3 regions of the Dorea sp. OM07-5 genome follow, and region 1 is predicted to be linked to each of the others. Evidence: predicted binding sites of a transcription regulator. Region 1 holds the regulator's gene; each other region holds the start of a gene.
What was found. The regulator HrcA, encoded in region 1, represses chaperone genes, less so after heat shock. The targets are predictions, from matches to a motif close to TGTTAGCACTCNNNNNNNNNGAGTGCTAACA.
Positions count from the first base shown of each region.

Region 2: htpG (molecular chaperone HtpG) is a predicted target of HrcA. The motif match lies at 1,758-1,788, and genes of this name have one in related genera.
Region 3: DXC04_RS08265 (Hsp20/alpha crystallin family protein) is a predicted target of HrcA. The motif match lies at 1,860-1,890, and genes of this name have one in related genera.

Region 1 is NZ_QUKZ01000014.1:32,679-35,967, reverse strand. It holds gene dnaK (molecular chaperone DnaK) at 1-286, opposite strand, end outside; gene grpE (nucleotide exchange factor GrpE) at 322-921, opposite strand; gene hrcA (heat-inducible transcriptional repressor HrcA) at 972-2,015, opposite strand; gene DXC04_RS12205 (hypothetical protein) at 2,163-2,456, opposite strand; gene DXC04_RS12200 (response regulator transcription factor) at 2,532-3,149, opposite strand; gene DXC04_RS12195 (ATP-binding protein) at 3,149-3,289, opposite strand, start outside.
Region 2 is NZ_QUKZ01000001.1:266,965-270,253, forward strand. It holds gene DXC04_RS01340 (ABC transporter permease) at 1-1,710, shown strand, start outside; gene htpG (molecular chaperone HtpG) at 1,885-3,289, shown strand, end outside.
Region 3 is NZ_QUKZ01000007.1:39,822-43,110, reverse strand. It holds gene DXC04_RS08275 (rhodanese-like domain-containing protein) at 1-495, opposite strand, end outside; gene DXC04_RS08270 (Hsp20/alpha crystallin family protein) at 726-1,187, opposite strand; gene DXC04_RS08265 (Hsp20/alpha crystallin family protein) at 1,285-1,710, opposite strand; gene DXC04_RS08260 (YkgJ family cysteine cluster protein) at 2,095-2,769, shown strand; gene DXC04_RS08255 (translation factor GTPase family protein) at 2,801-3,289, shown strand, end outside.

The DNA.
Region 1 (3,289 bases):
GGATCATTGCTGAAATCTCCTGCGGAGAATATTTCTTCTCATCTACAGTTACTTTATAATCAGATCCCATCTCTCTCTTGATAGAAGAGATTGTTCTCTCTGCGTTTGTAACTGCCTGACGTTTTGCAGGTTCACCTACAAGACGCTCTCCTGTTTTTGTAAATGCTACTACTGACGGTGTAGTTCTTGCACCTTCTGTGTTAGCGATAACTGTTGGCTGTCCACCTTCCATTACGGCTACACAGCTGTTTGTTGTACCTAAGTCAATACCAATGATTTTACCCATAATAATTGTCCTCCTGTTCTATTTCTAAATAAATTCTAATTTGCTACTTTTACCATACTGTGTCTCACTACAGAGTCACGATACATATAACCTTTTTGGAATTCTTCGGCAATGATATTCTCACCGAGATTCTCATCTTCCACATGCATAACCGCATTATGAAGATTCGGGTCAAATTCCTGACCTACCGCTTCGATAGGTTTCACCTCGATTCCTTCCAGTGTTGTCATCAGTTGTTTGTAAACCTTCTCCATTCCCTGGATAAATGGATCCTCTTTGTCTTCTTCCTTCACTGCATCCAGACCTCTTTCGAAATTGTCTACAACCGGAAGAATCTTCTCTATGATATCTTTCGCACCAACTTCGTACATTTGGGATTTCTCCTTCTCTGTACGTTTGCGGAAGTTATCAAACTCTGCCATCTGACGAGTGAGTCTGTCAGTCAGTTCCTCAATCTTCTCGTCTTTTTTATCTTTCTTATCCTTCTTGCCAAATAACTTCTTGCCGGATTTCTTCTCTTCTGTATCGGATTCTTTGCTGTCCTCTGTCTCTGCTTCCTTCGCTTCGTCTTCGGCTGCCTCTTCTTTAGTGGCTTCAGCTGTCTTCTTTGCTTCCTCCACAGCTTCCTTTACCATCTCTTCCTGGCTCTTTTCTTTGTTATCTTCCAAGGGTACTTCCACCTTTCTTATTCATTCTTATGAAACATCTGATCCAGTTCTGTCTGGAGACGCTTCATAGATTTTAAAACATGCTCATAATCCATCCGCTTCGGTCCGATAATGCCTATCGTTCCCTTCATGCCCTCGCCTAATTCATAGGTTGCGGTCACGACACTGCAGTCCTTCATGTTCTGTACCGGTGCTTCATCACCGATATAAACCTGAATTCCTGTATTCTCTTCATGAGAAAGTGTCTGGGTTACAAGCTCTGTAAGCTGTTGTTTTTCTTCAAATGCACTGATGATATCCTGAGCGCTCTGCTTATCGCTGAGCTCCGGATATTTGAAAATGTTCGTCGCACCACTTGTATAGATCTGCATATCTTCATCGACCTGTATCGTATCTGCGACTGCATCCAGTACGTTGCCAATCACCACGCTGTGAATACCTGCCTGCTCTTTGAGTCTTGCGATCAGTCCTAAATTGATCTCCTCAATGGACATACCATTGAGTGTTGTATTCAAAAGCATATTCAGCTTCAGCAGGTTCTCATTGCTGAGCGGTTCTTCCAGATGAATGAGCTTGTTCTTTATCACATTGCCGCCGAGAACAATTACCGCGATCACCTGTTCTTCATCCACCATAGACAACTGGAGGAACTTGATCTTATTGGAATTGTTCATCGGAGTGGAAACCATCGTTGCGTAATTCGTATTGTTCGCTAAAACTTTGGCTGCCTGTTTCAGAAGCTGATCCATCTTATCTGCTTTCTGAAGCATCTGATCCTGCATATCATTCAGTTCCTGCTCCTTCTCCTGCATCAGCATATCTACATATAATCTGTAGCCTTTATCCGAAGGAATACGACCTGCCGATGTATGTGGCTGTATGATATAACCAAGTTCTTCCAGATCCGCCATCTCATTACGGATCGTTGCTGAACTTAAATTCAAATCCGTATATTTGGAAATGGTTCTCGATCCGACCGGCTCGCCACTCTCTAGATAAGTCTGTATAATCGCATGTAAAATCTTAAGCTTACGATCACTCAGTCCATGTTCTTCTAACATCAGCTCTCCTCCTTTCGGATTTTTCTTTGTTAGCACTCATTAGAAAGGAGTGCTAACATCTTTCGACTATTAATGTAGCACTCCTTTTTCTGTTTGTCAACAGTATTTATTATTTTTTTAGATTCTTTTCAAACGCTTTAAAACAGTCTAGCTCAGTTCTACTTTTGCAGCCTCTTCCGGTTTGAAATCATTTGCCAGATCATAGATATTATGTCCTGTAGACTCACTTAATACACGTCCCTCTAATGAATAGCAGCGGATAAATCTTTTACCATCTACACTTGACCAGTGTTCTACATCCCAGCTCATGTATCCGTCTTCATCAGATTTCTTCTCTTTCAGATAAAGATCTACCTGACGGCCGTCTTTCATAAGCTGAACCAGTCCGTCTGTTCCATTTACTTCTACTTCTGCTTTGTTTACTGTGTCAAAAATTTTCATTTTGCATTCCTCCTGCGTGGTTATATATTTCCTCTATTATAGCCTTTTTCTATGTAAAACACAACCGAACATCCCCTATCCTTCAAACATTTTCCGCAGATCTCTTCTTTTCTCCACCTCAAGTTTTGAAAATATACGGGTAATTACATTTTTCACATAACCATAAGAATAATGATATTCCGCCGCAATCTCCCGGTTGTCCATCCCTTTTGCAATTGCCTGCGCAATCTTCCACTCGATTGGGCTTAACACTTCCTGCATCTTTTTATACGTTTCATTCTCCTTTATTTCTTCCGTTCGTTCTTCTCTGGCCCGTCCTTCTTCATATTGTAAATGGCGTTCCACTCTTGCAAGCAGTACTTCTTTCACAAATGGTTTCACAATATAATCTACCGCGCCGGATTTTAATCCGCGCACTTCATAATCTGCATCGGAAAATCCGGTCAGGAAAATAATCGGCACACTGCCTGCCGCCGGAATCTTCTTCATCTCATTTAGTGTCTCATATCCATCCATTCCAGGCATAGCAATATCCAGAAGGATCAGATCCGGGATCACGCCTTTTTCCAGAAGTGCAATCGCCTGGCTCCCGGCTTTGGCTACACTGACACTGTAAAATTCTGACAGAATCTCTTCTGCTGTCTTTAATAAAATCAGATCGTCATCCACGACCAATACATGTTTTTTCTCCATCAGTGTTCCTCCTTCCACTTTCTGAAAATACTCTCTGCTTCTTCAAAATCCAGCTCGCGGATTTTCTGTCCGATCTGTTCCAACAGCTTTCTTCTCTCCGGATCATTTTCTGTGTCCAGCAGCTTTTGATTCCAGGTGGA
Region 2 (3,289 bases), on a different contig from region 1:
AAAAAGAAGGTTGCGGATATCCCAAAAGCAAAATGGTATATCGCAGATCGGAATGACTTGCCGGAGTATACAAGCTATGGTGAGAATGCGGATCGGATGCGAGCAATCGGAAAAGTCTTCCCGGTGATTTTTTTCCTCGTAGCAGCGCTTATTAGTCTGACCAGTATGACGCGAATGGTAGAAGAACAGAGAACACAGATCGGAACGATGAAAGCGCTTGGATATGGAAAAGCAGCAATTGCGTCAAAATATATCGGCTATGCATTGCTTGCTTCGGCGATTGGAAGCGTTATGGGATTTTTGATCGGTGAAAAGATCTTCCCGTTTATTATCATATATGCATACGGAATTATGTATTTACATATACCGGAGATCCTGATTCCGTATCACTGGGGTTATGCAGCGTTTGCTTCCGGTGTGGCAGTAGCATGCACATTGCTTGCAACGATAGAAGCCTGCTACCGGGAGCTGGGAGGAACACCGGCTGTGCTGATGCGCCCGCCGGCACCGAAGATTGGAAGAAGAGTCTTCCTGGAACGAATTGGATTTCTATGGAAACATTTAAGTTTTACTTGGAAGTCTACCATCCGTAATCTGATGCGGTATAAGAAACGTTTTTTCATGACAATATTTGGAATTGGCGGCTGTATGGCATTGATGCTCGTCGGATTTGGACTCCGGGATTCCATCTTCGAGATTGCCGACTTACAGTATAGCGAGATTCAGTATTACGATGGAAGTGTCTATTTAAAAGAGAATCTGACGGAAAAAGAAATCGATAATCTGGATGATTTCCTTACAAAAGACTCGGATGTGATTCGTCATATGAAAGCGAAGATGCAGTCCGTAACACTTGCAAAAGGAAAGAAAAAGCGGGCGACATATGAGTGCGTGTTTGGTGAGCCGGAAGATGTCAGAGACTACGTGCATTTCAGAGACAGAAGAAGCCATACGCCTTATAAGCTGACAGACGATGGTGCAATTATCAGTGAGAAGACGGCGAAGCTTTTAAATGCGAAAGCCGGCGATACGATCCGGATTAAGGACGAGGAAAATGGAGATAAAAAAGTAAAGATCCTAAAAATCTGTGAGAATTACATGGGGCATTATCTCTATCTGACACCTGCCTGCTATGAGAAGATCTATGGCGAGAAGCCGGAGTATAACTGTTTCTTATTTACAATCCGTGATGGATATTCCCAGAAACAGAAGGAAGATGCAGGAAAGAAGATACTGGCAAGGAAAGAAGTGTTAAATGTCAGTTATATGCATGAGATCAGAGAACAGCTTGATGATATGCTGAAAAGCCTGAATCTTGTTATTGTAGTACTGATCATTTCAGCAGGTATGCTTGCATTTGTCGTACTTTATAATCTGAATAACATTAATATTGCTGAGAGGCAGAGAGAGCTTGCAACACTGAAAGTACTTGGATTTTATGATCAGGAAGTAGGAGCTTATGTGTATCGTGAGAATCTGATCCTGACGCTTATAGGAGCGGGTGTAGGAATTGGGATCGGAAGGATTCTGCATCTGTTTATCATCCAGACAGTAGAAGTGGATGCTGCAATGTTCGGACGCAATATCAATCCGCCGAGTTATCTGTACAGTTTCCTGTTTACGGTACTGTTTTCAATCATTATAAATGGTGTGATGTATTTTAAACTCCGCAAGATTGATATGGTAGAATCACTGAAAAGTGTGGAATAAAGATAAAAGCAGCATAATTTATAAAAACTTTATAAAGTTCAAAGAATTATTAGCACTCTGTTTAAAAGAGTGCTAATTTTCTGTTGACTTTTGAAAATGAGAGGCTTATTATATCCTTTAGAGAAGAATGGCGGGGAATCCGCATGATAAAAAATAGAAATAGGAGTGATTAAAATGGCAGCAAAAAAAGGTAGTTTATCGATCAGCAGTGAAAATATTTTCCCGATTATTAAAAAATGGGTATATTCCGATCATGATATTTTCGTTCGTGAGATGGTATCCAATGGGTGCGATGCGATCACAAAATTAAAAAAACTGGATATGATGGGAGAGTATCAGCTTCCGGATGGATATAAACCAAAGATTACTGTAGAAGTAAACCCGGAAGAGAAGACTTTGAAATTTACAGATAACGGTGTTGGAATGACAGCTGACGAAGTGGAAGAGTATATTACACAGATTGCATTTTCCGGAGCAACACAGTTTCTTGAGAAGTATAAGGACAAGACAACAGAAGACGATATGATCGGACATTTCGGTCTTGGATTCTATTCTGCATTTATGGTAGCAGACGCAGTGCATATTGATACTTTATCTTATAAAGAAGGCGCAAAACCGGTACATTGGGTAAGCGAAGGCGGCACAGAGTATGAGATGGAAGAGGGAACGAAGACAGAAATCGGTTCCACAATGACACTGTATCTGAACGAGGACAGCCTGGAGTTTGCAAATGAATATCGTGTCAGAGAAGTACTCGAGAAATATTGTTCATTCATGCCGGTAGAGATTTTCCTTTCAAAAGAAGGAGCAGAACCGGAATATGAGACTATCGATGAGGCAGATCTTAAAGAGGATGATGTTGTCGTAGAGCACATTCACGAAGAAGCCAAGATGGAAGAAAAAGAAAATGAGAACGGCGAGAAAGAAATGGTAGAGACAGAGCCGGCAAAAGAGAAAGTCAAGATTGAGAAGCGCCCGGTTTCTTTAAGCGATATACATCCACTGTGGACAAAACATCCAAATGAGTGTTCCGATGAAGATTATCAGGAATTTTACCGCAAAGTATTTCTGGATTACAAAGAGCCACTGTTCTGGATCCATTTGAATATGGATTATCCATTTAACTTGAAAGGTATTCTGTATTTCCCGAGAATCAATACAGAGTATGAATCCGTAGAAGGAACGATCAAGTTGTATAACAATCAAGTATTTATCGCTGATAATATTAAAGAAGTAATTCCAGAATTCCTGATGGTATTAAAAGGAGTTATCGACTGTCCGGATCTGCCGCTTAACGTATCCAGAAGCGCCCTGCAGAATGATGGATTTGTAAATAAGATTTCTGAGTACATTTCCAAGAAAGTTGCAGATAAACTTGCCGGAATGTGTAAGACAAAGAGAGACGAGTATGAGAAATACTGGGACAGCATCAGCCCATTTATCAAATTCGGCTGCTTAAAAGATGAGAAGTTCTGTGACAAGATGAAAGATGCAATCCTGTTCAAGAACCTGGATCACAAATATCTGACGCTGAAAGACTGTATCGAAGAGAATGGCGGAGAAGTCGTAGAGCCGAACG
Region 3 (3,289 bases), on a different contig from region 1:
AACTTTTGTGTTGCTTGATTTCCATGTAACACCCTGGTTGTAGAATCCTGTAGCTCCTTTTACAGTAGCTTTTAAAGTTGTTGTTTTTCCGGAAGCTACTGTTTTGGAAGTAGTGTTCAGCTTAACAGAAGAAGCTTTCAGATCTTTTACTGTGATCTTGATTGTAGATTTTACTTTCTTGTTCTTCTTGGAAGTAGCAGTGATCTTTACAGTACCTTTTTTCTTACCGGTAACAGTGCCTTTAGAAGATACAGTAGCAATCTTCTTATTGCTTGATTTGTAGGTTACAGATTTGCTTGCTTTAGAAGGTTTTACAGATTTAACAGAAACCTTCACTTTACCCTTGATATCTACTGTTTTCGAAGTAGCTTTGAGGGTAATCTTTGTTGGCTTTTTCGAAGCCGCCTCACTGTTCATGCCTGTAGAAGCTGCCATAGTAAGAACTACAGCAAGTGAGAGCATAAACAGGGAGATTTTTTTGATTGTTGCTTTCATTACAACATTCCTCCTTGTCTTTTCGCTTTCAAGCGAACGCTTTGTATCCACTTAAGTATAGTTTCATATATAAATATAAGCAAATTGATAATATCTATAAAATGACTAAATAATAGATAATATCTATAAGATGAAAAATAGCCTAACTCCCAGTAAAATCGTGGGCTTTAGGCTATTTGTTAAATAAATTATTTATAAGCTTAAATAGAAGAAAAAGCAAGAATTTGACATTATCCTTCAATAGCAATCTGTTTCTTATTTTCTACGGCAGGTTTGGCTTCTTTTTTCGGAATGGTCAGTTTCAAAATGCCATGTTTGAAGCTTGCTTTAATATCTTCTTCAGTTACATCCTTGCCAACATAGAAACTTCTCTGGCAGGAACCGGCATAACGTTCACGACGGATATAATGTCCGGTTTCTTTTTCTTTCTTATCCTGATCCAGTCCTTTTGCGGCACTAATCGTCAAATAACCATCGTTTAACTCAATGGTAAGCTCATCTTTCTTAAATCCAGGAAGGTCAATATCGAGAACATAACTGCCTTTTCTCTCGCGGATATCGGTCTTCATTAAGTTGTGAGCTCTGTGTCCGTAAAGTTTCTTCTCCATACGATGTTCATCTTTGTCATTATAAAATGGGAATCTGAAAAAATCATCAAATAAATTATCATTAAAAATACTAGGCATCATCATAAGTCATTCCTCCTTGAATCTCTATCTATATTATGTGCTACCAGAGCTTTTCACTCCGGCTATGAGCAACTTGTCGACTATAAGTTTAATTATAAGATTATCCTTCGATGGCAATCTGTTTTTTGCTTTCCACAGCAGGTTTAGCTTCTTTTTTCGGAATGGTCATCTTCAAAGTGCCATCTTCAAAACTTGCCTTAATATCATCTTCTGTGACATCTTTGCCAACATAGAAACTTCTCTGGCAAGAACCGCTGTAACGTTCACGACGGATATAATGTCCATCTTTATCTTTCTCATCGTTGTTCGTATCTGTGCTTGCGCTGATTGTCAGATAACCATCATTCAGTTCAGCCTTTACATTATCTTTCTGTACGCCCGGCATACTCATCGTCAGTTCGTAATCCTTTTCGTTTTCCTTAACATCTGTGTTCATAAGGCTTGTGTCACTATAACCCCATGCATTCCAATCATCATCAAAGAAATCGTTCAATAAGTTCTCTCCAAAAATACTAGGTAACATCATAAGTCATATCTCCTTTCAAAAGACATTCATAAAATATAATTAAGCACTGTCGGAGAATCCGATGTGTTGTTGTCTCATAGGAACATCTGGAATCAAGACCCTTTCTTTTTATCCCTCTTCCTTTGTTCTAACTGTACTATAACATCTATTATTAGCACTGTCAAGAGGTGAGTGCTAATTTCTGGAATTTTTTTATTAACTGAAAAACAAACTTCTATTATGTGGCATATTTTTCTGCAAAGTAAAACAAGGGGTGGCATTTAGTCTTACAATCGTTTATCCTATAAGAAGTACAGTGCTTTCATGTTCTATTACACAGATATAATGTAAAACGTAAGATTCCAGACAGACAAAAGAAAGCGAAGACATATAGAGGATAAGAAAATGATAAGAAACATAGATATGAAAGAAATCTCGGATGGTAATTTATATACGGCAAATGACATGGTAAAAGCAGATTGTCAGGATTGCAAAGGCTGTTCTGCGTGTTGCCGTGGTATGGGTGATTCCATTGTGCTGGATCCTTATGATGTTTGGCAGATGAGTGCCGGGCTGGGTGAGACATTTGAAGAATTAATGAAAGGAAAGATCGCGCTCGGAGTTGTGGATGGCATGATCCTGCCGCATCTTGACATGGATGACGGGACGTTAGGCTGTCCATTCTTAAATGAAGCTGGCAGATGCAAGATTCATGCATTCCGTCCGGGAATCTGCAGGTTATTTCCGCTTGGACGATTTTATGAAGAAGATGAATTTAAGTATTTTCTGCAGATCCATGAATGTCAGAAGAAAGACCGAACGAAGATTAAGGTGAAAAAATGGCTTGGCATTGCAAATCTCAAAGCATATGAGAACTATATTACTTCCTGGCATGCATTTTTGAAAAACTGTGAGACGGCGCTTGCAGATTTGAGTGCGGAAGAAGCAAAGATTTTGCAGGTTTTCATTTTGAGGACATTCTATCAGACACCATATCAGGCAGAACTTGCCGCTGGGGATGCATTTTACAGTGAATATGAAAAACGCAGGGAACTGGTACGGATGAAGCTGGATTTATAATACAGAAAGTGAAGAAACAGGTGTAAGAAATATGAGAAATATTACAATCGGAATACTGGCGCATGTTGATGCAGGAAAGACAACACTTTCGGAAAGTATTTTGTATTTGAGTGGCAAATTAAGAACGTTGGGAAGAGTGGATCATAAAGATGCATTTCTGGATACGCATGAACTGGAGCGGAGCAGAGGAATTACGATATTTTCCAAACAGGCGGTATTTCCGCTTGATCCGTGGCAGGTAACTTTGCTGGATACACCGGGACATGTGGATTTTTCAGCGGAGATGGAGCGTACTTTGCAGGTCCTCGATTATGCGATTCTTGTGATCAACGGAGCGGACGGAATCCAGGGACATACAAGGACACTCTGGAGCCTCCTGAAACGCTACAATGTACCGGTATTTTTATTTGTAAATAAGATGGATCAGGAAGGAACAGACAGGAAACACCTGCTGGAAGAACTGAAAAATGGACTGGACGACCAGATTATGGCATTTGATGTAGAGAAAGATACTTCTTTC